Regions from separate parts of the Erwinia billingiae Eb661 genome, predicted to be linked through region 3. Evidence: predicted binding sites of a transcription regulator. Region 3 holds the regulator's gene; each other region holds the start of a gene.
What was found. The regulator PhoB, encoded in region 3, activates phosphate uptake and scavenging genes when phosphate is short. The targets are predictions, from matches to a motif close to CTGTCATAAAACTGNCNNAT.
Positions count from the first base shown of each region.

Region 1: serA (phosphoglycerate dehydrogenase) is a predicted target of PhoB. The motif match lies at 4,054-4,073, and genes of this name have one in related genera.
Region 2: glpT (glycerol-3-phosphate transporter) is a predicted target of PhoB. The motif match lies at 7,216-7,235, and genes of this name have one in related genera.

Region 1 covers NC_014306.1:4,063,210-4,073,069, forward strand. Annotated here, with positions in the region: gene pepP (Xaa-Pro aminopeptidase) at 1-507, opposite strand, end outside; gene EBC_RS19955 (YecA/YgfB family protein) at 533-1,111, opposite strand; gene zapA (cell division protein ZapA) at 1,283-1,612, shown strand; RNA gene ssrS (6S RNA) at 1,655-1,838, shown strand; gene EBC_RS19965 (5-formyltetrahydrofolate cyclo-ligase) at 1,936-2,523, shown strand; gene serA (phosphoglycerate dehydrogenase) at 2,613-3,848, opposite strand; gene rpiA (ribose-5-phosphate isomerase RpiA) at 4,152-4,811, opposite strand; gene EBC_RS19980 (LysR family transcriptional regulator ArgP) at 5,016-5,912, shown strand; gene EBC_RS19985 (oxidative stress defense protein) at 5,992-6,717, opposite strand; gene argO (arginine exporter ArgO) at 6,904-7,524, opposite strand; gene mscS (small-conductance mechanosensitive channel MscS) at 7,669-8,583, opposite strand; gene fbaA (class II fructose-bisphosphate aldolase) at 8,781-9,860, opposite strand.
Region 2 covers NC_014306.1:255,214-265,073, reverse strand. Annotated here, with positions in the region: gene rmuC (DNA recombination protein RmuC) at 1-256, opposite strand, end outside; gene udp (uridine phosphorylase) at 330-1,091, opposite strand; gene EBC_RS02600 (dienelactone hydrolase family protein) at 1,380-2,207, shown strand; gene metE (5-methyltetrahydropteroyltriglutamate--homocysteine S-methyltransferase) at 2,256-4,532, opposite strand; gene metR (HTH-type transcriptional regulator MetR) at 4,674-5,615, shown strand; gene EBC_RS02585 (YehS family protein) at 5,714-6,196, shown strand; gene EBC_RS02580 (carboxylate/amino acid/amine transporter) at 6,260-7,114, opposite strand; gene glpT (glycerol-3-phosphate transporter) at 7,382-8,731, shown strand; gene yigL (sugar/pyridoxal phosphate phosphatase YigL) at 8,769-9,569, opposite strand; gene pldB (lysophospholipase L2) at 9,644-9,860, opposite strand, start outside.
Region 3 covers NC_014306.1:1,134,677-1,144,536, reverse strand. Annotated here, with positions in the region: gene proY (proline-specific permease ProY) at 1-1,090, opposite strand, end outside; gene brnQ (branched-chain amino acid transport system II carrier protein) at 1,161-2,486, opposite strand; gene EBC_RS06535 (cobalamin-independent methionine synthase II family protein) at 2,893-3,996, opposite strand; gene EBC_RS06530 (PstS family phosphate ABC transporter substrate-binding protein) at 4,172-5,098, opposite strand; gene phoR (phosphate regulon sensor histidine kinase PhoR) at 5,117-6,430, opposite strand; gene phoB (phosphate response regulator transcription factor PhoB) at 6,454-7,143, opposite strand; gene sbcD (exonuclease subunit SbcD) at 7,343-8,566, shown strand; gene EBC_RS06510 (SbcC/MukB-like Walker B domain-containing protein) at 8,563-9,860, shown strand, end outside.

The DNA.
Region 1 (9,860 bases), 2.2 Mb from region 3:
TTCATGCACCACAGGACGCCAGTCGGTGATGGTAGCAGGCGCCGTCAGGTTCTGGCGCGAGCCGCGACGCAGCTTGTCCAGCGCCGCGAAGACCAGTGAATCGGCCTCAGGGTAAAGTCCCTGCGCGTGATACACCACGTCCAGCCCGTTCAGCAGCAGCGGCAACTGCTCGCCGATATGGTCGTAAGGCAGCGCGCGATCGACAGAGAGCTTCTCGGGTGCGGCATCCTGTCCCAGACGGCGGCCAAACCAGATTTCTGCGGTCAGGTCACGCACGCGATTAAACAGCACGCTGTGATTGTGGCTCTCGTCGCTTTTGATGAGCACCAGCACGGCTTCGGGTTCGTTAAAGCCGGTGAAGTACCAGAAATCGCTGTTCTGGCGATAAGGATATTCACTGTCGTTGCTGCGCGTGGCTTCCGGCGCAGCGAAAATCACCGCGGCGCTGGCCGGCGCCATTTTGCTGAGCAATGCAGCGCGTCGACGTAAAAATTCTTGCTGGGTCATCAACTTCTCCTGAGTGTGCGCCCGCTTAGTGCAGGGTCGGTTTTTGTACTTCCACAGCGGTTGGCAGCACATGGGTGAAGGTATCGTGGCAGAGTAACGCCGCAACGCGAACGTACTCGATCACCTCTTCCAGTGACTGCTCAAGCTCTTCCTGATCTTCGTCTTCATCATAGCCAAGCTGAGCAATGGTGCGCAGATCGTCGATCGCTTCGCCGGTCTCGCCTTTCACCTTGTCCAGTTTAGGCTGGGAAACGCCCAGACCCAGCAGGAAGTGGTTCACCCAACCCGCCAGCGCATCGGCGCGATCGAACACGGTGATGTCATCATCTTCTGGCAGATAGAGCTGGAACAGGAAGCCCTCTTCCGCAAGCGTATTTCCGATGGCTTCATGCAGCTGTTGCAGCGGCAAAGCCAGCGACTGGGAAAACGCCATGCCTTCGTTGGTCAGCTCATGAACCAGGGTTTGCCAGCTGCTGTCCTGCGTGCCGCCACAGATCATCCCGCTGAGTAAACCGTGCATTTCGGCAGGTGTCATCCCTACGCCCTGCTGCGTCAGTGCTGAAGCCAGCGCATCATAGCCCGGCATTGTGTTTGATAGTGACATACGTTTTGGTCATCGTTGGCTGGATAAGTTCGTGTTATGCTACCACCAGGTGCCTCAACGATTCCAGAAAAGGGGTTGTTTCTTCTATAAGGCGTAGTTATAGTTGCGCCCCTCCCAACCCATTGAGCGGTAAGGGAGATTGGCGGCGAAGTAATCAGTCAGGATGGTGGCATGTCTGCTCAACCCGTAGATATTCAAATTTTTGGTCGTTCGTTAAGAGTAAATTGTCCGCCTGAACAGCAAGATGCGCTGAATATGGCTGCCGAAGACCTTAATCAACGGTTGCAAGATTTAAAAGTTCGCACTAGAGTCACTAACACAGAGCAGCTGGTATTTATCGCTGCACTCAATATTTGCCATGAGCTGGCTGCGGAGAAATTGAAAACCCGCGACTATGCCAGTAACATGGAGCAGCGCATCCGGATGCTGCAACAGACCATTGAACAGGCGTTGCTTGAACAGGGTCGCATTACGGACCGGACCGGCAGTAAGTTCGAATAACACCTCATCGTTATCTGTGTTAGAGTGACGGTGAAGTACAAAATTTCTCTGAGATGTTTGCAAGCGGGCCAGTCCCCTGAGCCGATATTTAATACCATCAGAGTCTGACGCTCTGTAACCTGTGTGCAAGCTCGGTTCGTCCGAGAAGCCTGATGGTTACGACGGCAGTCTCACCTTGAACCAAGGGTTCAAGGGTTACAGCCTGCGGCGGCATCTCGGAGATTCCACTTCTTTACAGCAGTTCCTTTCTGGTACGATCCTGTCCAACACCCAGCGTGTGATTTCTGTGTTTACCCCTGTCCAGTCTTACTACACGGTGAGCTATGAACCTGAATCTTCTCGATCGCCAGGATATCCGCACCCATGTTCGTCACCTCCGTCGGGCGCTGACACCCGAGCAGCAACAGCTCGCCGCCGTGCAAGCCGCCGAACGCGCGCTTAATTTTGCTCCGATACAACAAGCCAAAAAAATCGCCCTGTTTCTCTCTTTCGACGGTGAGCTGAATACCCGTCCGCTGATTGCCAAACTCTGGCAGCACAAGCAACAGGTGTACCTGCCGGTGCTCCATCCGTTCTCCGAAGGCCAGCTGTTGTTTATTCGTTATGACGAGCACACGACGCTTACACCCAACCGGCTGCGTATTCCTGAGCCGCCGTTGGATATCCGCAATCTGGCCACGCTTAGCGAGCTGGATGTGCTGTTGGTGCCGTTAGTGGCCTTTGATAAGCAGGGACAACGGCTGGGGATGGGCGGTGGTTTTTACGACCGCACGCTGCAAAATTGGCAGCAGCACGGATTTTTACCCGTCGGTCTTGGGCATGATTGCCAGCGGGTTGATGATCTGCCCGTTGCGGAGTGGGATGTGCCGCTTCCAGCGATGATCACGCCGTCGAAAATCTGGCAGTGGTAAGGCTGAATCGCTATAAAAAAAAGCCCCGGGCAATTGCCGGGGCTTTTTTTATGGTGATTAACGGTGCGGGCGTTAACCCGCCAGCTTAATCAGTACAGCAGACGAGCACGGATGGTGCCCGGAATCGCTTTCATCAGCTGCAGCGCTTTATCCGCCACATCCTGCGGTGCATCGACATCAATCACCACATAACCCATCTGTGGGGTGGTTTGCAGGTACTGTGCGGCGATGTTGACGCCCTGGTCTGCAAAGATGTTGTTGATTGCGGTCAGCACGCCGGGACGGTTCTCGTGGATGTGCAGCAAACGGCTCTGGTCGCCATGCATCGGCAGAGAGACTTCCGGGAAGTTAACCGCAGACAGCGTTGAACCGTTATCCGAGTACTTAGCCAGCTTGCCCGCCACTTCGATACCGATATTTTCCTGCGCTTCCTGCGTTGATCCACCGATGTGTGGCGTCAGGATCACGTTATCAAACTCGCACAGCGGCGACAGGAACGGATCGCTGTTGGTCGCAGGTTCTTCCGGGAACACGTCAATTGCCGCGCCCGCCAGATGCTTGTCCGCCAGCACTTTACACAGGGCAGGAATATCGACCACGGTGCCGCGTGAGGCGTTAATCAGCAGTGAGCCTGGCTTCATCATCGCCAGCTCTTCTGCGCCCATCATGTTCTGCGTTGAGAGCGTCTCTGGTACATGCAGGCTGACGACATCACTCATATTCAGCAGGTCAGACAGATGGCGAACCTGCGTGGCGTTACCCAGCGGCAGCTTGCTCTCGATATCATAGAAGAACACGTGCATACCCAGGCTTTCCGCCAGCACGCCCAGCTGCATGCCGATATGGCCGTAGCCGATGATGCCCAGCTTCTTACCACGGGCTTCAAAAGAACCCACGGCCAGTTTGTTCCAGATGCCACGGTGTGCTTTGGCGTTCGCGGCAGGCACGCCGCGCAGCATTAACAGCAGCTCGCCGATGACCAGCTCAGCAACGGATCGGGTATTGGAGAAAGGTGCATTAAATACCGGGATGCCACGGCTGCCAGCAGCAGTCAGATCAACCTGGTTGGTTCCGATACAGAAGCAGCCGACCGCCACCAGTTTTTCCGCCGCAGCGAAAATGTCTTCAGTGAGGTTGGTGCGCGAGCGGATACCGATAAAGTGCGCGTCGCGGATGGACTCTTTCAGAGCGTCGCTGTCCAGCGCACCTTTATGAAATTCGATGTTGGTGTACCCTGATGCGCGCAAATTCTCGACCGCGCTCTGGTGGACGCCTTCCACCAACAGGAACTTAATCTTGTCTTTCTCCAGTGATACTTTTGCCATTTCCCGACCCTATTTTTGCGACTTCAGAAGTGCCAGCTTACCCCTATCTACATCCGGGTATAAGATAGCCTTCTGCCAAAATATCAAAATTTACGGCTGCGGCAATACAAACGATTGCCTGGATGCCAGCACGGCTAACAGGCAAGGCAGCACAATTTGGCAGATAATCGGGGAATGGTGAAAAGGATTAGCAGGATACGCCTGCGCATGAAAGTTATGTGACATAAGTCACCAAATTTCATCGGGTTCAGAAAAGATGTTTTTTATCAGAAAATAACCGACGCCGGGGCGGCGCCGGTAAGATCATTTTACTATGGTCTTCACACCGTTGGCGGTACCAATCAGCGCAACGTCGGCACAGCGTGCAGCAAACAGCCCCACCGTGACCACGCCTGGCAGCGCATTAATCGCTTTCTCCAGCGCAATCGGGTCCAGAATTTTCAGATTATGCACGTCGAGAATAATGTTGCCGTTATCGGTCAGCACATGCTGACGGTATTCCGGCAGGCCGCCCAGCTTCACCAGTTCACGCGCCACAAAACTGCGGGCCATCGGGATCACTTCCACCGGCAGCGGGAAACCGCCCAGCACATCAACCTGTTTAGACTCATCCGCTATACAGACAAACTTATCCGCCACCGCAGAGATGATTTTCTCCCGCGTCAGCGCCGCGCCACCGCCTTTGATCATCTGCATCATGCCATTGATCTCATCAGCGCCATCGACGTAGACCGACAGGGAGTCAATCTCGTTGAGGTCGAACACCTGAATACCCAGGCTTTTCAGCTTCTCTGTTGAAGCCTCAGAGCTGGAGACCGCACCGTCAATCTGGTGTTTGATCGAGCCCAACGCATCGATAAAGTGAGCGGCAGTAGAACCCGTCCCCACACCGACAATGGTGCCCGGGGTAACATAGTCCAGCGCTGCCCAACCGACGGCCTTTTTCAGTTCATCCTGTGTCATGGTAAGTTTAGATTCCGTACAGCTACAGTGTGGCGCTAGTATAAAACAACCCGATGGAAATGACTGCCTTCACGCGGGCTTTGTTGGCACTTTGGAAGCCAGGCCACAAACCTGAAGCGGGATAATGTCGCCTTTGCCCAGGGCAAAGTGACAAAAATATGGCATAGTGCAGTTTCCACACCTGAAAGAGAGTTATCACCCACTATGAAACGCCCGGATTATCGCACGCTTCAGGCGCTGGATGCAGTGATTCGCGAGCGCGGCTTCGAACGCGCAGCACAAAAGCTTTGCATTACCCAGTCGGCAGTCTCACAACGAATCAAGCAGTTGGAGAACATGTTCGGCCAGCCGCTGCTGGTGCGTACCGTGCCGCCACGCCCAACCGAGCAAGGGCAAAAGCTGCTGGCGTTACTGCACCAGGTTGAACTGCTGGAAGAGGAGTGGCTGGGCGATGAGAACAGCGGCACCACGCCATTGCTGCTGTCGCTGGCGATAAACGCCGACAGTCTGGCAACCTGGCTGCTGCCCGCGCTGAAAACCGTATTAACCGACTCTCCGGTGCGTCTGAACCTGCAGGTGGAAGATGAAAGCCGCACGCAGGAACGCCTGCGTCGTGGCGAAGTGGTTGGGGCAGTGAGTATTCAACCTCAGCCTCTGCCAAGCTGCCTGGTGGATCAGCTCGGCGCGCTGGATTATCTGTTTGTCGGCTCGAAGGAATTTGCCGCGCGTTATTTCCCGAATGGCGTGACCCGCTCTGCCCTGCTGAAAGCGCCCGCGGTGGCCTTCGACCATCTTGATGATATGCATCAGGCCTTTTTACAGCAGAACTTTGACCTGTCGCCGGGCAGCGTGCCCTGCCATATCGTTAACTCGTCGGAAGCGTTTGTGCAGCTGGCGCGTCAGGGCACCACCTGCTGTATGATCCCGCACCTGCAGATTGAGCGCGAGCTGGCAGAAGGCGAGCTGATTGACTTAACACCGGGCCTGTTCCAGCGCCGGATGCTTTACTGGCACCGCTTCGCGCCAGAAAGCCGCCTGATGCGCAAGGTCACCGATGCGTTAATCGCTCACGGCCATCGCGTCCTGCGTCAGCCGGAATAAGCCATAAAAAAAGGCTCCCGTTGGGAGCCCTGAATGCAGCCTACACCGGGCGTTGTCACTGACAGCGCCCTTTTTGCGATTACGGGTTACGCTGCAGTTCAAACACCACATCAACCTGATCGTCGAAGTGAATGCTCTGCTTTTCATAGGTTTCCGCCGCAGAGGTCATCGGTGCGGCATCGGCCATTTTATACATGCGCGCGACCGGCATTGGCTGGTAGTTAGCAACGTGATAACGGATGCTGTAAACCGGGCCCAGCTTGGTATTAAAGCCTTTCGCCAGCTCGCCTGCCTGCTGCGTCGCGTCCTGAATCGCCGCCTGACGCGCCTTGTTGCGGTATTCATCCGGATGGGCCACGCCCAGCTCAACGGAGCGGATTTCGTTCAGGCCAGACTTCAGCGCACCGTCCAGCAGCTCGTTCAGCTTATCTAACTGACGCAGAGTCACCTGCACCTGACGCACCGCACGGTAGCCTTTCAGCACCGCTTTGCCTTCTTTGGTGTAGTCATATTCTGGCTGGGTACGCAGGTTAGCGGCATCAATATCTTTCTTCTCAATGCCATTTTTTTGCAGGAAATCAAAGTACTGCGCGACTCGCGTATCGGCCTGAGCCTTGGCTGTCGCGGCATCTTTCGCCGAAATGCTGACTTCAATAGCCAGCGTAGCGATATCCGGTGTGGCTTCAACACTGGACTGGCCAGACGTCACAACGTGTGGGCCATTCGGCAGCTCATCTGCCAGCGCCAGAGCCGGTACGGTTCCAAATCCAATCATTGCGGCCAGGGCCAATTTAGTAAGCTTCACTGGGTTCCTCCGTGGGGTATTTAAGTCACATCAAGGTTTACTGACGGGGAAAATTGCCTCACCGCCAGAGAAATGTTCCGTCAAAACGCAACAAGCTGGCATATGTTATTGCGTTTTCGGGTATCAGGCTATGACCTTTATTCCTGGAGTGAGTTCCTTGTGACTGAAATCATCCCCATCAGACAATTACTGGAAACCTGTTGCCTGCAGCGCCAGCTTTAACGCAATGCCCCACATCATTACCCCAACCAGCGCATTGATGATGCGTTGGGCTTTCGCCGTATTCAGCACCGGTGACAGCCAGGCGGCGAGTGACGCCAGGCCAAAGAACCACAGGATTGATGCGGTGACCGAGCCCAACGCAAACCAGCTGCGGGCTTCCGCCGGAAGCTGTCCGCCGAGACTGCCGAGCACCACAAAGGTATCGATATAGACATGCGGATTCAGCCAGGTCACGGCCATCATGGTGGCGACAATCCGCCAGCGTCCCTGCTTCATCGCGGCGGAGGAAGAGAGGTCAATGTTGCCGCTGAACGCGGTACGCAATGCTCCCCAGCCGTACCACAGCAGGAAAAGCACGCCGCCCCAGGTCACCAGATTGAGCAGCAGTGGCGATTGGGTCAGCAAGGCACTGCCGCCAAACACTCCGGCGCAAATCAGGACGATGTCGCTCAGGGTACAGAGTCCGGCGGTCATCAGATGATATTGACGACGCACGCCCTGATTTAACACCAGCGCATTTTGTGGCCCTAACGGCAGGATTAACGCAGCACCCAGAGCCATGCCCTGAAAGAAGATTGAAAACACGGGAAACACCTCGTCCTGAATAATTGCAGGCGAGTGTATAGCGGAAGGTTCATTAGAGGAAATGGAATAAACTAATGTTATATCAGTTTTACTAATAACGTTAAGGCAAGAAAGGCGAACCGTGGCTCGCCTTTAACTTACTGATTACTCTGGTTTAGGTAACGACGGCGCCACCTCTGGCGTCGCGGTTTTGACTTCAGCCTGCTGATCTTCAGCCGACTTCACCTGATGCAGGTGAACGTCCATCTGCGGATAAGGAATGCCAATCTGATGCGCGTCCAGCGTGCGCTTGAAGTTCTTCATCAGATCCCAGTAGACGTTCTGCAGGTCACCGGCATTACTCCAGCAGCGCACCACGAAGTTCACTGAAGAGGCGGCCAGTTCATTCAGGCCAATCTGGATGCCCATATCGCGCAGCACGCGAGGCTCGGCATCAACCACTTCCTGCAGCAGCTTAATCACCTGATCAACGTCGGCATCATAGGCCACACCGATAATGAACTCATTACGGCGCACCGGCTCCCGCGAGAAGTTAACGATATTCCCGGCGATGATTTTACCGTTTGGCACCACGACAATTTTGCCGTCGGCGGTTTTCAGGGTGGTAGAGAAGATCTGCACGCTCTGCACCGTCCCCATTACACCGATATCAATGAATTCACCGGTACGGAACGGACGGAAGGTAACCAGCAGCACGCCGGCCGCCAGGTTAGCCAGCGAACCCTGCAGCGCCAGACCAATGGCCAGGCCGGCGGCACCGAGCACCGCGATCACCGAGGCGGTCTGCACGCCTACCCTGCCCAGGGCGGCGATCAGCGTAAAGGCGATGACCCCGTAGCGCACCAGCGCTGAAAGGAAGTCGGCTACCGTGGCATCGATATGACGCGCCAGCAGCACTTTATTCAGGGTGTTGGAGATGAGTCGCGCCACAATCATCCCGACGATAATAATCGCAATGGCCGCCACGATATTCACGACATAACTCAACAGCAGCTCCTGGTTACGCACCAGCCAACCTCCTGCGTTGTTAATGCCATGTACCACGTTCAGATCTTCCATTTCGTTTTCCTGTTGTTGTTCCCCTGCGGGAAGTAAGCAGTTTTTTGCCAGACAAACTGACATCCCAAACTCAAAGGGTAACCAATAATGCCGCGCTCTGCCAAATAAGCAGTCAAATTAACAATTTGTTACCGGACAGGCGAAAAAAAAGGCCCCGGTAAAGGGGCCTTTTTCATACTGTCGTTAACGCGGCAAAATTACAGAACGTCGACTGCGTTCAGCTCTTTAAATGCCTGCTCCAGACGAACGATCATTGATGACTGGGATGCGCGCAGCCAGACACGTGGATCGTAGTATTTTTTGTTTGGCTTGTCTGCGCCTTCCGGGTTGCCCAGCTGGGCCTGCAGGTAGCCTTCGTTCTTTTTGTAGTACTGCAGGATACCGTCCCAGGTTGCCCATTGGGTGTCAGTATCGATGTTCATTTTGATCACGCCGTAGCTGATTGACTCTTCGATTTCTGCAGCAGAAGAACCGGAACCACCGTGGAACACGAAATCCAGCGAGTTGTGTGGCAGGTTGTGTTTCTTGCTCACATAGTCCTGAGAATCACGCAGGATGGTCGGAGTCAGCTTAACGTTGCCTGGCTTGTACACGCCGTGCACGTTACCGAATGACGCAGCGATAGTGAAGCGCGGGCTGATGGCATTCAGTTTTTCGTAAGCGTAATCAACGTCTTCTGGCTGAGTGTACAGTGCAGAAGCGTCCATGTGGCTGTTGTCCACGCCGTCTTCTTCGCCACCGGTGCAACCCAGTTCGATTTCTAACGTCATGTTGATCTTAGCCATACGGGCCAGATAGGTGCTGCAGATCTCGATGTTTTCTTCCAGTGACTCTTCTGACAGGTCGATCATGTGAGAAGAGAACAGTGGCTTACCGGTTTTCTCGAAGTGAGCTTCACCCGCGTCCAGCAGACCGTCGATCCATGGCAGCAGTTTTTTCGCGCAGTGGTCAGTGTGCAGGATAACCGGCACGCCGTAATGTTCTGCCATCTGATGCACGTGGTGCGCGCCAGAGATTGCGCCCAGGATTGCTGCAGCCTGTGGCTTGTCTGATTTCAGACCTTTACCGGCGATGAAGCCTGCGCCACCGTTAGAGAACTGAATGATGACCGGGGCTTTAACTTTAGCGGCGGTTTCCAGAACGGCGTTGATGGAGTCGGTGCCTACGCAGTTAACGGCTGGCAGAGCGAATTTGTTTTCTTTCGCTACTTTGAAGATCTTCTGCACGTCGTCGCCGGTGACAACGCCTGGTTTTACGAAATCAAAAATTTTAGACAT
Region 2 (9,860 bases), 880 kb from region 3:
TTTCCTGGGCCGCAGACAGCGTCCCGTGTAGCTGGCGCAACTCGAGCTCATTCTGCCGTTGCGCCTGCTGACAGGTTTCGACCTGCTGCTGCAGCCGTTGACGCTCTTCGCGCAGCTGTTCCGCTGACTGCAGCAGCAATTGCCGTTCGGTTTCCTGCCGGGCTGAGACCTGCTGCCCGCGAAACCAGGCGATTGTCCAGCCTGCCAGCACACCGGCCAGCGCCAGACAAACGCCATAACTGATTGTTGCATCCACCTTTATTCTCCCGCATGGACTTATCTACGGGAAAAGGTAGAGGCCTACTGTATGAATGTCCAGATAAAAAGCGTCAGATTAGGCGGCGCGCCGCATCTACTACGATACGTACCGCATCACTCTCGGTTCTTTTCATCGTTTCCGCATCAGGAATTTCCTGCTGAGTGCGGTTGACGATCACACCCGCCACCATACCGGCCCGCAGTCCCTGACTGGCACACATGGTTAACAGCGTTGCCGACTCCATTTCATAGTTCAGCACGCCCATATCCTGCCATTCCTTCATTGAGTTCTGGAAACGGCTGACGACGCGGCCTGAAAAGGTGTCGTAACGCTCCTGACCAGGATAGAACGTATCGGAAGATGCGGTGATACCAATGTGGGTGGTTGCGCCTGCCGCTTTCGCCGCGTCGACCAGCGCCGTGGTGCAGGTAAAGTCCGCGACAGCCGGGAACTCCAGCGGGGCGAAGTGCAGGCTGGCGCCATCAAGACGCACTGAGCCGGTGGTGACCAGCACATCGCCGACGTTAATCTCTGGCTGAATAGCGCCAGTGGTACCGACGCGCAGGAAGGTGCGCACGCCCAGTTGAGCCAGTTCTTCCACTGCAATAGACGTTGAAGGACCGCCGATGCCGGTGGAACAGACGATCACCGCCTTGCCATCCAGCTCTGCACGCCAGCTGGTAAATTCACGGTGTGAAGCCAGATGGACCGGGTTTTCCATCAATGCCGCAATTTTTTTCACCCGCTCAGGATCGCCCGGCACAATCGCCAAGGTCGCGCCCTGCAAATCCGCTTTTGTTAAACCCAAATGAAAAACGTCTGAGTGTGCCATTTCAAACTCCTGTAACGGGAAAGGGGGATAAGGATCTGGCGGTCACAATAATGCAAAGCTGCCGAAAATTATGTGAATCGCATCACTTCGTCCAATGAAAGTTACATTGAATCAACAACAAGAAGTGACATACATCACATTTAAACACTCTTTCCTTTCGGATTGCCACAACTTGCCCTCACGGTCAGGTAATGGCAGTGTTAATGATGGGTAGAGAGCAACCCCCTGACCCAAACGTAATCCTGGCTATAGTTAGCTGATTGCGCTAATGCATGCATGGAGAGGACAATGAAAACCGACGAGAATACGACTCAAAAAATGAGCAATAATGGGTTCACTCCTGCGGTATCGCCTACCGCATCGACCACGATTATTACTGACAGTGACGCCATCCAGTCAGGTGAAACATCCATTCCTACTCAGGGCGAGAACATGCCCGCTTTTCACGCCAAACCGCGTCATGTCAGCGGCCCACTGCCGGTGATTCTGGTGGTTCAGGAGATTTTTGGCGTGCATGAACACATTCGCGATATCTGCCGTCGCCTGGCTGCCGAAGGCTATCTGGCGGTTGCGCCAGAGCTTTACTTCCGCCAGGGCGATCCTGCTGAATACGACGATATCCCGACGCTGTTTAAAGATTTAGTCAGCACCGTTCCGGATAATCAGGTGTTGGCCGATTTGGATCACGTTGCCAACTGGGCCTCCCGTCACGGCGGCGATATGCGCAATATGGGCATCACTGGCTTCTGCTGGGGCGGACGCATTACCTGGCTGTATGCAGCACACAATCCACAGCTGAAAGCCGCCGTGGCCTGGTATGGCAAAATGGTCGGAGAGAAGACGCTGAAGCAGCAGAAGCAGCCGGTTGATATCGCGGTGGATTTAACTGCGCCGGTGTTAGGACTTTATGGCGGCAAGGATGACAGCATTCCGCAGGAGAGCGTGGAGACTATGCGCCAGGCGCTGCGTGCAGCGAACGCCAAATCGGAAATTATTGTTTATCCGGATGCGGGCCATGCCTTTAATGCCGATTACCGCCCAAGCTATCATGAAGAGTCGGCCAAAGATGGCTGGCAGCGCATGCTCGCCTGGTTCCGGCAGAATGGCGTGAAGTAATAAAAAAAGGGGCGCCAGGCGCCCCACATCACTTCAATCACTCAGAAATCAGGCCGGTTTTTTAGTTTTGCGCAGATTCTGGGCGGCTTGCACCATGTTCGCTAACGCCTGACGCGTTTCTGTCCAGCCGCGGGTTTTCAGACCACAATCCGGATTCACCCACAGACGCTCAGTCGGGATGCGCTTCGCCGCCTTCAGCAGCAGTTCTTCCATCCATTCCACGCCGGGCACGTTTGGCGAATGAATGTCGTACACGCCAGGGCCGATCTCATTCGGGTAATCAAACTCCTCAAACGACTCCAGCAGTTCCATATCCGACCGTGAGGTTTCGATGGTGATCACGTCCGCATCCAGCGCCGCAATCGACCCCATGATGTCGTTGAACTCGCAGTAACACATATGGGTATGGATCTGCGTGTCATCCCGCGCCACGGCAGCGTTCAGGCGGAAGGCATCAACGGCCCATGCCAGATAGGCCGCCCAGTCGGACTGGCGCAGCGGCAGACCTTCACGCAGGGCAGGCTCATCGATCTGAATGATGCCGATGCCGGCTTTTTCCAGGTCCTCCACTTCATCGCGTAGCGCCAGGGCAATCTGCTTAGCGATGGTTTCACGGCTCACGTCTTCACGCGGGAATGACCAGCAAAGGATGGTAACCGGCCCGGTCAGCATGCCTTTCACCGGTTTCTCCGTCAGGGACTGGGCGTATTTCGCCCATTCAACGGTGATCGCCGCCGGGCGGCTGACGTCGCCGATAATAACGGGCGGTTTGACGCAGCGTGAACCGTAGCTCTGCACCCAGCCATTTTGCGTGAAGGCAAAACCGTCGAGGTTCTCGCCAAAATACTCAACCATGTCGTTACGTTCGGCTTCGCCGTGAACCAGCACATCCAGACCCAGACGTTCCTGCTCAGCAATGGCCTGTTTGATATGTCCGGCAATGCCGGTACGGTAGTGATTACTGTCGAGGCGACCCTGTTTGAAGTCCAGGCGCAGGCCACGGATTTCGGTAGTTTGTGGGAACGAACCGATGGTGGTGGTCGGCCAGGCCGGCAGGTTAAAGCGCTTGCGCTGCGCGTCAGCACGTACGCTATAGCCATGATCGCGCTGGCTGTCTTTCGCGGTGATCGCCGCAAGACGTTTGCTGACCGCCGCGTTATGCACCCGACCCGAATCACGGCGGGCACGGATCGGTGCGCTCCAGGCCTCCAGTGACTGCGGGTTATTGTTATTCAGCGCGTTGCTCAGCAGTGACAGCTCAGCACACTTTTGCAGGGCGAAGGCGAACCAGCTTTTCACTTCGTCGTCCAGGCGGGTTTCGGTACTCAGGTCGATAGGGCTGTGCAGCAGCGAACAGGACGAACCGATCCACAGCTGTTTGCGCTGGGAAACCAGCGGTTGCAGGCGTTCAAACCAGCTACTTAAGTCGGCTCGCCAGACGTTACGGCCATTGATAACGCCGACGGACAGCAACCAGTCGGCAGGGATCCTGGCATTTAGCGCAACGATATCGTCTTTACCCTGCACCAGGTCAACGTGCAGCCCCTGCACCGGCAGCGTACGGAGGGTATTGATGTTAGTGCCGGCGCTGTCAAAGTAGGTGGTCAGCAGCAGTTTGGTGTTGCCCTGCAAGGCATCATAAGCCGGTTTGAAGGCGTTCAGCCATTCCTGCGGCAGTTCCAGCACCAGCGCAGGTTCATCAATCTGTACCCATTCAATTCCGCGGGTAGCCAGCTCGCCCAGCACCTGCTGGTAGACCGGCAGAATGTCTTTCAGCAGGCTCAGTCGGTCAAACTGTTCGCCTTTTACTTTACCCAACCACAGATAGGTTACCGGGCCCAGCAGCACCGGTTTTACGTTGTGGCCAAGAGCCAGCGCTTCATCGACTTCTTCCAGAATTTGTGTCCAGCTAAGTTTGAACTGCTGGCCCTGGGTGAATTCCGGCACCATATAGTGGTAGTTGGTGTTGAACCACTTGGTCATTTCGGCAGCGGCAGCGGGCTCACCCGTGGGTGCCCGGCCACGGCCAAGACGGAACAACGTATCCAGATCGACAGAGCCATCTTTGTTTTGGTGACGGGCCGGCCCGTTGCCCAACATCAGGCTGGTGGTCAGAACGTGATCGTACCAGGCGAAGTCACCCACCGGCACCCGATCAACGCCCGCCTGCTTCTGCTGCTGCCAGTGGCGGGCACGCAGTTCGCGGCCTACCGCCAGTAAATCGTCCTGAGTGCTGTTACCCGCCCAGTAGCTTTCCTGCGCTTTTTTCAGTTCGCGACGCAGACCGACGCGAGGGAATCCAAGTGTGTGGTTCAGAATGGTCATCAGTTCTTTCCTCAGTTGTTGCCCGCTGTCCTTGCAGATGCAATCAGGCTTTTAGACGTCCAGATGTTTACACATCTATAATCCGCAGGTACTGTAGTCACCACAAGCGCAAATTGTTCACTGTCGATGTGAAGGACTCTCATGATCGAACTCAAACACCTGCGGACGCTGCAGGCGCTGCGGACAACCGGTTCGCTGGCGGCCGCGGCGGCCCAGCTTCACCAAACGCAGTCGGCGTTATCTCATCAGTTCAGCGACCTGGAACAGCGTCTGGGCTTTCGGTTATTCGTGCGTAAAAGCCAGCCGTTGCGCTTTACGCCCCAGGGCGAAATCCTGCTGCAGCTGGCGGAACAGGTGTTGCCGCAGATCCAGCAAGCGCTTCAGGCCTGCCACGAGCCTCACCAGACCACGCTGCGCATCGCCATTGAATGCCATAGCTGTATCCAGTGGCTGACGCCGGCGTTGAGTAATTTCCGCCAGAGCTGGCCTCAGGTGGTGATGGATTTCAAATCGGGCGTCACATTTGACCCTCAGCCTGCCTTGCAGCAGGGCGAGCTGGATATCGTGCTGACCTCCGATATTCTGCCGCGCAGTGGCCTGTTCTATTCGCCGATGTTTGATTTTGAAGTGAGGTTAGTGCTGGCCCAGGATCACCCGCTGGCGAAAGTGGACCATATCTCGCCGGAAGATTTGGCGAATGAAGTGCTGATGATTTATCCGGTGCAGCGTCAGCGTCTGGATATCTGGCGACACTTCCTGCAACCGGCTGGCGTCAGCCCGGCGCTGAAAAGCGTCGATAACACCCTGCTGCTGATCCAGATGGTGTCGGCCGGGATGGGGATTGCGGCACTGCCGCATTGGGTGGTGGAAAGCTTCGAACATCAGGGACTGGTGGTGACCAAAACGCTGGGTGATGGCCTGTGGAGTCGTCTGTATGCCGCCGTGCGTGATGGTGAACAGCGTCAGCCGGTGACCGAAGCCTTTATCCGTTCTGCCCGCCAGCATGCCTGCGATCATCTGCCGCTGGTCAGAGACGCTTCTCAGCCCGGTGCCGCACTGCCCTCTCCGCTGACCCACTCCTGATTTACCTGCCAGCCTGAATCGCTGGTGGGTTTTCCTGTATCAACGGCCATTTGTCACTATAATGCGCACAACAGCCTTTGATCCCTGATGAGATTTTTATGACTAATAACGACGTTCTGCGCAGCGTGCGCTTCATGCTTAACCTGAGCGATGCGCAGGTTGTGGCAATTTTGGCGCTGGCAGAAACAGAAGTCACCGAAGCCGAAATCAACAGCTTCCTGAAGAAAGACGATGAAGACGGTTTCCGTGAATGCCCGGATGTGATTATGGGCTACTTCCTGAATGGCCTGATTTTCCAGCGCCGCGGCAAAAGTGAAGATGCACCAGAGCCGTCCATCGAGCGCAAGATGACCAATAACATCATGATGAAGAAGCTGCGCGTGGCGTTCGATCTGAAAACCACCGACATTCTCGACATTCTGAAGATGGCGGATTTTGCGGTGGGACAGTCTGAGATTGGGGCGATTTTCCGCAAGCCGGGTCACAAAAACTACCGCGAGTGCGGCGATCAGATCCTGCGTAACTTCCTGAAAGGACTGACCATGAAAATCCGTCCTGCGGTTGTGCCAAAAGCCAAGTAAGTCATAACGGGCAGCAGCAGTCTGCCCGTTTTTCCTGCCCGTTATCCCCGCACGTTCCCCATGCTATCGGCCTTTCACGATCCAGTGTCGGTGCACCAGCAATGAAGCGAAAATAACCGCGGCACCAATAATAAAGCTCGGCCAGTGTGGCTGCTGCTGCCAGATCGCCAGGTTCACCAGCAGTCCGGCGGGCACATGCATGTTGTTCATGATCCCCAGCGTGCCGGCATCAACCTGCGTCGCACCATAGTTCCACATAAAGTAGCCCAGCCCAGACGCCACCACACCCAGCCAGATCAAAATGCCCCACTGCAGCGAAGTTGTCGGTAATTTTTGCGGATTTCCCCACATAAACCACGCCACAACGGCAATCATCGCCGCGCCCAGATAGAACCAGGAGAACGCGGTGTGCTGCGGTACCGGCCGGATTTCCTGCAGGCGCTTATACCCGACCATGCCAATGGCAAAGATGAGGTTCGCCAGTTGCACCAGCATCAGGCCGAACCAGAAATGATCGCTGACTTTGTCGTAGCGGATGATAGCCGCGCCGCCCACCGCCAGCATCGCGCTAAGGGCATAGCCCCAGCGCACGCCGCGGCCGGTCAGCAAATCATAAACCAGCGTCACGTACAGCGGCGTCATCACCGTAAACAGCAGGAATTCCTGCACGCTGAGGTAGAGATAGGCCTGGAAACTGATCAGATACATGATGCCGAGCTGCAATGCGCCCACCGCCATGTACATCAGGATGGTCGAGGCCCGATAGCCACGCCAGCGCAGAAACGGCAGGAACACCACCGCCGCCAGCACCAGGCGCACTAATACCGAAAATACGCTATCGACCTGGCCCGCCAGGTATTCGCCAATCAGGCTAAAAGAAAATGCCCACAAAATTGTGGTGACAATCAGTAACGTCACAATGGAAGACCCTGCTGCGAAAAGTGCGCCCAGTGTAACGAAATGACCGAAGTTGCAGGAAAGTATTTAGTTTACATCTGGCGCTTTTTCATCCTTTCGCGCTGTCATAAAAATGTAACATTTGCGTAAACCTTCACAGTCTCAACAGCAGAAAACCCCTATCCTGTGCGCGAAATGGAACATCCCTACGCCCTTTGACGGACGGATCGATGACGTGAGGCGTCCGCGGAGGTTAAAACAACAAGAACGTCGCCATTGGAGGCTTATATGTTAAGTATTTTCAAACCGGCATCTCATCAGCCGCGCGTTGAAGCCAGCCAGGTGGATCCGCTCTACCGCAAGCTACGCTGGCAAATCTTCCTCGGTATATTCTTCGGTTACGCCGCCTACTATCTGGTGCGTAAAAACTTCGCGCTGGCCATGCCCTACCTGATTGAACAGGGATTCTCACGGGGCGATCTCGGCTTCGCGTTATCCGGTATTTCTATCGCTTACGGTTTTTCCAAATTCATTATGGGATCGGTCTCGGACCGCTCTAATCCCCGCTATTTCCTGCCCGCCGGTTTGATCCTGGCCGCTGCGGTGATGCTGTTTATGGGCTTTGTGCCCTGGGCTACGTCCAGCATCATGGTGATGTTTGTCCTGCTGTTTCTCTGCGGCTGGTTCCAGGGCATGGGCTGGCCACCGTGCGGGCGAACCATGGTTCACTGGTGGTCACAGAAAGAGCGTGGCGGCATTGTGTCGGTGTGGAACTGTGCACATAACGTTGGCGGCGGCATCCCACCGTTGCTGTTCCTGCTGGGCATGGCGTGGTTTAACGACTGGAAAGCAGCGCTCTATATGCCGGCGTTCGGCGCGATTCTGGTGGCTGTTTTTGCCTTTGCGCTGATGCGAGACACGCCACAATCCTGTGGTTTGCCGCCGATTGAAGAGTACAAGAACGACTATCCGGTGGATTACGATGAGAAGCATGAAGAGGAGCTGACCGCTAAGCAGATCTTTATGCAGTACGTTCTGCCGAACAAACTGCTGTGGTACATCGCGCTGGCGAACGTGTTCGTGTATCTGCTGCGTTACGGCATCCTCGACTGGTCACCGACCTACCTGAAAGAGGTTAAGCACTTCGCGCTGGATAAATCCTCCTGGGCATATTTCTTCTACGAATACGCCGGGATCCCAGGAACGTTGCTGTGCGGCTGGATGTCGGACAAAGTCTTTAAGGGCAATCGCGGAGCGACCGGGGTGTTCTTTATGGTGCTGGTGACCATTGCCACGGTGATTTACTGGATGAATCCCGCAGGCAATCCGGGGATCGATATGGCCTGTATGATCGTCATCGGCTTCCTGATTTATGGCCCGGTGATGCTGATTGGACTGCATGCGCTGGAACTGGCACCGAAAAAGGCGGCAGGCACGGCGGCAGGCTTTACAGGTTTGTTTGGTTACCTTGGCGGATCGGTCGCGGCAAGCGCGATTGTCGGTTATACCGTGGATTACTTTGGCTGGGACGGCGGCTTTATCATCATGATTGGCGGCTGCGTGCTGGCGGTGATCTTCCTGCTGCTGACCATGCTCAGTGAAAACAAACATAAACAGCAGCTGAAGTCGGCTGAATAACGTGAGACCGCCCCGGATTCGGGGCGGTTATTACGGCTTACACGTTGTACATCTTGCGCAGGTAATGCGGCACCGCGTTATCCGCGTTGCTGCCAATCACTTCCAGCTCCGGCAGGAAATCTTTCAGGCGCTGGTGAGAGTTGCTCATGATGCAGCCTTTGCCCGCCATGCTCAGCATCTCTTTATCATTCATGCCGTCACCAAAGGAAATGCAGTCCTTCAGGCTGTAACCCAGCGATTGCGAGACGGCATCCAGCGCGTGGCCTTTAGAGACGCCACCCGCCATCACTTCCAGACAGGTTGGCAGCGAGAAACTGACGTTAACCCGGTCACCCCAGCGTGCGATCAGCGCTTCTTCCAGCGGGATCAGCAGTTCGGGCTTACCACAGGTAAAGAACACCTTGCTGATGCCATCGGTTGGCAGCGAACCCGGTTGATAGATCTGATAGTTGAAGTCGGACTCACGGAAAAAATCCATCTCTTCAGGACGATTGCGGTTCAGGAACCACTCTTCATCGCGATAGACGTTGGTGAAGATGTCCTGATGGTCGTGGTGCATCGCAAACAACTCACTGGCGATGTCTTCATCCAGGTTGTGGCTGAACACCAGCCCGCCCGCGGTATTGTGCACGCGAGCGCCGTTGGAGGTGATCATAAACGCATCAATCCCCAGGCTGTCGCGCATCTGGGCGACATCAATATAGTGACGGCCGGTGGCAAAAATAAAGTTCACGCCTTTGCGGGTCAGCAGCGGCAGCGTTTCACGGGCAAAGGAGGAGAGACGGTGATCCGGAGACAACAGGGTGCCATCAAGATCGGAAGCAACGATAGGGTACATAAAACCTCTGGTTTGTCTGTTATCGGGCATGCTTTCTTGCCCGCTAATGAGAGTCATATCTGAGTCGTGCACAATTAGGGATGTCTGGAAAAAAACGCGACGATCGCGTCCAGCGCTTCGGCACGCATGCTGTCTTTTTCAAACAAGATCTCATGACGCGCGCCGTCGATAACAAACGGTTTTCCCCCTTCACAGAGTTGCCCCGCAGTGGTCATGGCCTGACAGAATAAATCCTGGGCCCGGTTATCCACCACCTTGTCCGCACCGGCCTGCAGCAGCAGCAGCGGCGTG
Region 3 (9,860 bases):
TCGCCAGTGAGGCGATCACCAGGAACACTTTTTCCGGCATCAGGTAGTTCAGATAGACCGCCACCAGCATCGCCGCCATCATCACCAGCACCGTCACCCACGGAATGCCGCGACGGGAAACCGTAGCGAACATTTTCGGCGCGTGGCCCTGCTCGGCCATACCGTGCAGCATACGTCCGACGCCAAACACATCGCTGTTAATCGCCGACAGTGAGGCGGTGATCACCACAAAGTTCAGGATTGCCGCCGCGGCCGCAATGCCCATATGCTGGAAGGTCAGCACGAACGGGCTGCCGTTGGTGCCGACCTGGTTCCACGGGAAAATCGACATAATCACGAACAGCGTGCCGACGTAGAACACCAGAATACGCAGCGGAACGGTATTGATCGCTTTCGGGATCGAGGTTTCAGGATCTTTCGCTTCACCTGCGGTGATGCCGATGATCTCAATGCCGCCATAGGCAAACATCACAATCTGCAGTGACAGCACCATGCCAATCACCCCGTGGGCGAAGAAGCCGCCGTTGGTCCACAGATTATGGATGCCGGTCGGCTGACCGCCATTGCCGATACCCCAGAAGATGATGCCGATACCGGCGACAATCATAATAATGATGGTCGCGACCTTGAACAGCGACAGCCAGAACTCCACTTCCCCGAACACTTTCACCGTGGCCATGTTAATGGCGCCGATAATCAGCACCACGCTCAGCACCCAGATCCAGTGCGGAACGTCCGGGAACCAGACGCCCATATAGATACCAAAGGCGGTGACATCGGCGATGGCGACAATCAGGATTTCAAAACAGTAGGTCCAGCCGGTGATATACCCGGCCAGCGGGCCAAGGTAGTCCTGCGCATAGCGCGAAAAGGAGCTGGCCTGAGGATTGTTGACGGACATTTCGCCGAGCGCGCGCATGATGATATACGCAATCGCGCCGCCGATAATATACGCGAGAATCACGCTCGGACCGGCCATTTTCATCGCGTCTGCCGAGCCATAGAACAGCCCGGTGCCGATTGCCGATCCCAATGCCATAAAACGAATGTGGCGGGTACTCAGTCCCTTTTTGAGCGTATTTTTTGTCATGTTTCGGGTTCTGCTTTCACTCTGACTGCGTCTTCTGCCGCACGGGCAACAGAAGACGCGGGGGTTAAGACTATTTCTGCTGCGCGCTGACCTGCTCACGACTGCCGGAGACGCGGTCATACACGGCCACCAGTACCAGCATGGCCAGCGATGGCGGCAACCAGGCCAGACCTTGTTCTGCCAGCGGCAGATGCTGGGCGAACGCCGGCAGCAAATCTTTCCAGCCGGTGGTTTTGATCGCATCAACAATGCCGAACAGCAGGCTGACCAGCATGGTTGGCGCAATAATGCGGGTGTTTTTGTTCCACCAGCTCAGGGTAAAGCTCAGCAGCACCAGCACGATGCACGGCGGATAAATCGCGGTCAGCACCGGAATGGAGATGGCAATCAAATGGCTCAGGCCGAGGTTAGACACCACCATTGAGAACAGACCCAGTACAAACACCAGCTGGCGATAGCTCAGCGGCAGGTACTGCTCAAAGAACTCGGCACAGGCACAGGTCAGGCCAACTGCCGTCACCATGCAGGCCACAAAGATCAGCGCGGCAAGAAACACGCTGCCCATGCCACCGAAGGTCTGCTGAACATAGGCGTGCAGGATAGCTGCGCCGTTGGCACCCTGATCAACGATAGCTGAACTGTTGGAACCCAGCTTGAACAGCGCCAGATACACCAGCGTCAGGCCAACACCGGCAATCAAACCGGCCAGCACGGTATAACGCGTCAGCAATTTCGCGTCACTGACGCCACGCGAACGCGCTGCGTTGACAATCACGATGCCGAACACCATCGCCCCCAGCGTATCCATGGTCAGGTAACCATTGACGAAGCCGCTGGAGAACGCCGCATGTTGATACGCCTCGGTCGCCGGGGCCAGGCCGCCAGCAGGCCATATCAGCGCCGCAATGCCCAATATCGCCAGCGCCACAATTTTCAGCGGCGCCAGGAAGTGGCCAACGGTATCCAGCAGTTTGCCGGGATACAGGGAAATGCCGATCACCAGCGAGAAGTAAATCAGGCTGTAGATAAACAGCGGCAGCCAGCCGTCACCGGTCAGTGGCGCGATGCCGACTTCAAACGAGACGGTTGCGGTACGCGGCGTGGCGAACAGCGGGCCAACGGCAAGATAGCAAACGGTGGCCAGCACCAGACCGGCCGCTTTACCGATTGGCGTACTCAGCGCATCCACGCCGCCGCCGACACGGGCCAACGCAATGACGGTGATCACCGGCAGACCTACGGCAGTGAGCAGGAAGCCGAGGGCCGCAATCCAGACATGTTCACCAGACTGGATGCCGACCATAGGCGGGAAAATAATGTTACCTGCACCCACAAACAGCGCAAAGGTCATAAACCCCAGTGCCAGGATGTCTTTGGAAGTTAAACGATTCGTCATAAGCAGAAAATTAGCCCGTACTGGTGTTAAGTGAAGTCGCGATGTCAGCTTCATCACCCTGCCTGCACTAAAAACGCCAGAATTTCAGACCGATACAGGGCGATTGTCTGTCCTGTGGTCACTCTGGTAGCGGATTTGCGCTGATTTTAATCTGTTTACAGGGGGATAACGTAAAAACGGCGCTAAGTAAACCGTTTATAGGGCAGAAAGGCAAGGCGGGATCGGAAAAGCAGAGCGATATGTTGCAAAAAAAGAACCAGCCAGTGTATCGCTTCAGGTTATCGGCTGGATGCCTTACATGATTTGTATTTTATTTGTGCAACGCGGGGTTAATTTCTGCAGGGAATGGCCGGATGATGCACAAAAGGCGCGGAATTCCGCGCCTTTTACACAGGTTGATGCAGGGTTACCAGACGTCTTTGGCGATATCGACCACCAGACGCAGCTTCGCCCACTGCTGCTCTTCGGTCAGGCTGTTGCCCTCTTCAGTGGAGGCAAAGCCACACTGCGGGCTCAGGCAGATTTGATCGAGGCTGACAAACTGCGCCGCTTCGGCAATCCGCGCTTTCACCGTTTGCGGATTTTCCAGCTCACCGTTTTTAGTGGTGATCAGGCCCAGCACCACCTGCTGCTTGCCGGGTTTGATAAAGCGCAGAGGCTCGAAGCCGCCGGAACGCTCGTTATCATATTCCAGGAAGAAGGCATCAATATTCACGGTGCCGAACAGAATTTCTGCCACCGGCTCATAGCCGCCTTCGGAGATCCAGGTTGAACGGAAGTTGCCGCGACAGACATGCAGACCAATGGTCAGATCGTCCGGCTTGCCTTCGATGGCTTTATTCAGCACCTGCGCATAAATGCGCGCCAGCTGTTCTGGATCGTCGCCGCGCTCGCGGATCTGGCTTTTCTGATCTTCAGAACAGAGGTAAGCCCAGACGGTGTCGTCGAGCTGCAGGTAACGGCAGCCGGCCGCATAAAATGCGCTAATCGCGTCACGGTAGACGGTGGCCAGATCGTCGAAGTAGTCGTTAAGATCCGGGTAAACGTTGGCGTCGATCGCCTTACGGCCACCGCGGAAGTGCATCACGCTTGGGCTAGGAATGGTCATTTTCGCCACCGCGTCGCCGCTGATACTTTTCAGGTAGCGGAAGTCTTCCAGCATCGGATGGTTACCGAAGGCGATCTTGCCGGTGACACGGATACCGTGGGCTTTGGTCTGCACGCCGTTGAACTGGATGCCCTGCTCAGACTCATAGCGCTCAACGCCTTCCAGGCCATCGAAGAAGTCAAAGTGCCACCACGCGCGGCGGAATTCACCGTCGGTGACCACCTTCAGTCCACAGGCGCGCTGATGAGTGACCACATCACGAATGGCTTCATCTTCAATACGACGCAGGGCAACGGCATCAATCTCACCCTTCTGGAACTGCTCGCGCGCCTGTTTGATGGCGGCGGGACGAAGGAAGCTGCCTACCACTTCGGCACGATACTGAGCTGAATCTCTTTGCATGTTGTGTCACTCCTGACCTGCGCACACGCGCATAATTTACCGGTGAAATTATCACGAATCGTTATTCTTAGACTTCTGGATGTCTATATGTCCAGACGCAAGAGTGTCATGAGAGCGACGCTGGCGCAAACGAGGATAATTCATCAGACATGAAAAAAATTCATCTTGGCCGGTGTTAACGATCCTCAATCAGCGCACGCGCCTGACTGACCTGCTCTGGCGATAACGGCAGATATCCCGCCTGGGTGACCAGCGCCTGGCCGTCAGCGGATAACACGTGATGAAGAAACGCGGCGGTAAGAGGTTCCAGCGGCTTGCCGGGTGGTTTATTGACGTACAGGTACAGCTTGCGGGCGTAAGGATAACGGCCGCTGCGAATATTGGCCGCATCCGGCGCCACCCAGTTCTGGCCATCGCGGGACACCGGTAATGTCTTCACACCGCTGAGATGAATGCCCATGCTGGCATAGCCAATGGCATTCAGCGTGCCCGCCACGGCCTGCACCACCGCCGCAGAGCCGGGATATTCCCCGACATCATTGCGGAAATCGCCATTGCACAACGCCTGCTGCTTGAAAAAGCCCCAGGTGCCGGAAGCGGAATTGCGGCCAAAACGCTGCAAAGGACGGGACACCCAGCTTGGTTGAGTTAACTGCACATCGCCCCAGCGATGCACCGCGGAGAGCGCGCCACAGCGCCGGGTAACGGAAAAGATCGCATCGAGCTGCTGCGTATTCAGACCCTTGATCGGGTTGTCCTGATTGACCACCACCACCAGCGCATCCATCGCCACCGGCACGGCCAGCGGTGGATAGCCATAGCGGTCCTCGAACAGCTGGCGCTCAACCGCCTGCATCGGGCGACTCATTGCGCCAATCTGCGCCGCGCCGGCCGCCAGCGAGGTGGGTGCGGTAGAGGAACCAGCGGCCTGCACCTGCACATTTACGCCCGGAAACTGCCGGTTGAAGCTATCGCCCCACAGCGTCATTAAGCTGCCGAGGGTATCCGAGCCAACGCTGGTCAGGTTACCGGCCAGCATCCCCTCTTGTGCCTGGGTGGTCAGGCTGAAACAGGCCAGCAGCATCAGAAACAGCTTTTTCATCACAGGGTTCCGCTACGATCATCGAACCGCATTCTGTGCCAACTCGCTGCTGACAATCAACCTTGGTGGTAAGGAGAAGCTGAAACAGGTCTCTTTGCCAGGCTGGCTGGTGATGTCCAGCCGGGTGTTGTGGTGGCTGAGCGCATGCTTGACGATCGCCAGGCCAAGCCCGCTGCCGCCGGTTTGCCGCGAACGGGCCTTATCGACGCGGTAAAAGCGCTCGGTCAGCCGGGGAATATGCTCTTGTGCAATGCCCGGACCGTTATCCTTCACCTTAAATTGCGCGCCCTGTGGAGTTCTCAGCCAGCTGATATCGATGCGCGTGCCGGCCGGCGTGTGGTTAACCGAGTTGTACACCAGGTTTGAGATGGCGCTGCGCAGCTGTTCATCATTGCCATACACCCGCAAATCCGCGTCCATCGTGAAGTGAATCTCGTGCCGGCCCTGGCTCAGGGTTTCCGCTTCACGCTGCAGCAGACGCAGCATCATCGGCACGTCGACTTTTTCCTGCAGATCCAGCGCCGGTGCGGCTTCAATCCGCGACAGGGTCAGCAACTGTTTCACCAGGCCGTCCATGCGGCGGGTCTGCTCCTGCATGGTGTGCAGGGCCTTGTCACGCAGCGGGCCTTCCATCACCGAATCGTTCATCATCTCCAGATAGCCCTGCAGCACCGTTAACGGCGTGCGTAGCTCATGGCTGACGTTAGCAAAGAAGTTGCGCCGGGCGCCCTCAAGCTGATGCATCTGCGTGACGTCACGGGCTACCAGCAGCCATTGCCCTTCCGAATAGGGCATTACGCGGAATTCCAGCTGACGATTGCTGTTCAGCACCAGCGTCAACGGTCGGGTAAAATCGCGCTTCCGCACATAGCGGGTAAACTCGGGATAGCGCAGCAGGTTAAGGATGTTCTGACCATTGTCTTCCGGCCAGCGCAGTCCCAGCATCTGTTGCGCCAGGCCGTTACACCAGAAAATGGTGCCCTCTTCGGTGGTCAATACCACCGCATCAGGTAAGGATTCGGCGCCACTGCGAAAGCGTTTGATCAGATGGCCCAGCTCACGCCGACGCCGGCGATTTCTCGCCTGCATCTGGTAAAGGCCATAAAAGAGAGGTTCCCAACTGCCGCGCCCCGCCGGTGGCGTCATGCTGCGGTCAATCCACAGCCAGTGGGATAAACGAAGTAAATTAGCGAAATGCCAGCCCAAAACGGCTAACACCGATACCAGTAGCAGCCAGGGCAGGTAGCCCACCAGCAGCCCCAAAATCAGGGCCGGAAGGCAGGCGAGCACCACTTCCAGCAACAATCTCTTCCAGGAGAGGCGTTCCAACACGGTGAAGACTCCAGTGCGAACGATCAGTAACGTGCAGAGAAACGGTAACCTGTTCCGCGAACCGTCTGCACCATGCGATCGTGCCCGGTCAGTTCCAGCGCTTTACGCAAGCGGCGAATATGAACGTCAACGGTACGATCTTCGACGTACACGTTAGTGCCCCAGACATGATTAAGCAACTGCTCACGGCTGTAAACCCGCTCAGGATGGGTCATAAAGAAATGCAGCAGCTTGTATTCCGTCGGCCCCATTTCCAGCGGCTGGGTGTCTGACATCACGCGATGAGACGAAGGATCCAGGCTCAGTCCCTGCATCTCAATCACTTCTTCCACCGCCATTGGCGAGATCCTGCGCATTACCGCTTTAATCCGCGCCACCAACTCTTTCGGCGAAAACGGCTTGGTAATATAGTCGTCAGCCCCCACTTCCAGACCGCGAACGCGATCTTCTTCTTCACCGCGCGCCGTCAGCATCATCACCGGAATGTCGCGGGTCATCGCTTCACGCTTTAAATGCTTGATAAACTGAATGCCTGAACCACCCGGGAGCATCCAGTCCAACAGGATCAAATCAGGCCAGGGTTCGATAAGCAAATTGACCGCACTGTCATAATCTTCCGCTTCTATCGGTTGATAGTCATTTTGCTCCAGCACGAAACACAACATCTCACGGATTGGGGCTTCATCTTCGACTACCAGAATACGCTTAGCCATTATTGCTCCTGCTACTGTGACGGAATGTCACTGGATTTGCGGCGTCATTATGCGTCAGTTTTATGACAGTTTTATGAAAAAAGCACGGCCCGGGCCGCCGTTTTATAACACTTTTGTGAAGGTTACAGTCATTCAGACTGGGGTTTTACGCGTTGCTGTTTATAATCGTCGACTCTGCCTTGCGCCTTAAAGGGATCTCATGCGAATTATCCACACGTCAGACTGGCATCTGGGCCAATTTTTTTACACCAAAAGCCGCGCCCCGGAACATCAGGCTTTTACAGACTGGCTGCTGGCTCAGGCGGTGGAACATCAGGTGGATGCCATTATCATCGCGGGGGATATTTTCGACACCGGTTCGCCGCCCAGCTATGCGCGCGAGCTGTATAACCGTTTCGTGGTCAACCTCCAGCAAACCGGCTGTCAGCTGGTGGTGCTGGGTGGCAATCATGATTCCGTCGCCACGCTGAATGAATCGCGTGAGCTGCTGGCCTGTCTCAACACCCGGGTGATCGCCGCGGCCAGTGACGATATCGCCCAGCAGGTGGTGATCCTGAATAAGCGCAATGGCGAACCTGGCGCGGTCCTGTGCGCCATTCCCTTCCTTCGCCCGCGTGACATCACCGTCAGCCAGGCCGGTCAGTCTGGCCATGAGAAGCATCAGACCCTGCTGGAGGCCATCACCCAGCATTACGATCGCTGCTGGCAGGCGGCGCAGGCCGAGCGGCAAAGGCTGGATTTACCGTTGCCGATTATTGCTACCGGCCATCTGACCACCGTCGGCGTGACCAAAAGTGATGCGGTACGCGATATCTATATCGGCACGCTGGATGCTTTTCCGGCCCAGGCATTTCCCCCGGCGGATTACATCGCGCTCGGCCATATCCACCGCGCGCAGCGCATCGCCAACACGGAGCATATTCGCTACAGCGGCTCCCCTATTCCGCTCAGTTTTGACGAGTTGGGCAAAGACAAAAGCGTGTTTCTGGTCGACTTTGCCGACGGCAAGCTGAGCCAGGTTGAAACGCTCTCTGTCCCGCTGTTTCAGCCGATGCAGATGATCAAAGGCTCGCTGGAAGAGATTGAGCAGCAGCTGGCCGCGATTGCGCCGCGTGAAGATGGCAAGCCGGTGTGGCTGGATATCGAGATTTCCACCCAGGCGTGGCTGAACGACCTTCAGCGGCGTATTCAGGAACTGACCCAGGAAATGCCGGTAGAGGTGGTGCTGTTGCGCCGCAGCCGCGAGCAACGGGAACAGGTTATCGACCGGCAAAACAATGAAACCCTCAGCGAACTCAGCGCGCAGGAGGTGTTTAGCCGCCGTCTGGCGCTGGAAGAAAATGAACAGCCTGAACGGCTGGCGCGGGCGACGGCGCTGTTCACCCTGACGCTGGCAGAAATTGATGATGAGGTGCAACCGTGAAAATCCTGACGCTGCGGTTCAAAAACCTCAACTCGCTGAAAGGCGAATGGAAGATAGATTTTACCGCCGAGCCCTTTGCCAGCAACGGTTTGTTTGCCATTACCGGCCCGACCGGCGCGGGAAAAACCACCCTGCTGGATGCCATCTGCCTGGCGCTGTACCACGAGACGTCGCGGCTGGGGAAACTCTCGCAGACGCAGAACGATTTGATGACCCGCGACACCTCAGAATGTCTGGCCGAGGTTGAATTTGAAGTGAAAGGCGTGGCCTGGCGGGCATTCTGGAGCCAGAACCGCGCACGCGGCGCGGTGGATGGCAATCTGCAGGCCCCGCGCGTCGAGCTGGCCCGCTGTGATGACAACAAAATCGTTGCCGATAAGGTGAAAGACAAGCTGGATATGCTGACCGCGCTGACCGGGCTGGATTTCGAGCGTTTCACCAAATCGATGATGCTGTCGCAAGGGCAGTTTGCCGCCTTTCTGAATGCCGATGCCAACAGCCGGGCAGAGCTGCTGGAAGAGCTGACCGGCACCGAAATCTACGGTCGCCTGTCCGCCAACGTCTTTGAACGGCATAAAAACGCCAAAGTGGCGCTGGATACGCTGCGTGCGCAGGCCAGCGGCATGGCGCTGCTCGACGAAGAGCAACTGCAGCTGCTAACAACCCAGTTAGAGCAGTTGGTGTCGGATGAGCAGGTACTCACTTCGCAACATCAGCAGCACAGCCTTTTATGGCAATGGCAGCAGCAATATCACGCGGCCTTGCAGGCGCTGAAAGCGGCCGAAGACGATCATCAGCAGGCCGAAAGCGCCTGGCAACATGACAGCGGCGAGCTGGCGCGTCTGGTTCAGGCCGAACCGGCAGAAAAACTGCGCCCGCTCTGGCAACAACGCGAACAGTATCAGCAGGATGCGCATCAGCTCAGCATCCAGCTGCAGAACCTGTCCCAGCAAAAGGATCGGGCTCAGCAGCAGCTGACCGGCTTAACCCAGCAGCTGAAAGCGGCCGATGAGGCACGGCAACAGCATGAAGCGCATCGCCAGCAGCAGGAAACGGTGATTACCGACAGGGTGCTGCCGCTGGATAACCGCATCGCCACGCTGGACCAGCAAAACCAGCTGCTCGAAAAAGAGGTCAGTGAGTACCAACAATCTCTTAATCGTCGGCAGGATGCCCTGCAGCAGAACCAGAAATCCCAGGCTGAGAAGCAACTTCAGCAGCAGCAAACCCGCCAATGGCAGCAGGCACATCCGCACTTTTCCGGCTGGGGTGCCTCCCTTCCCCTGTGGCGCGT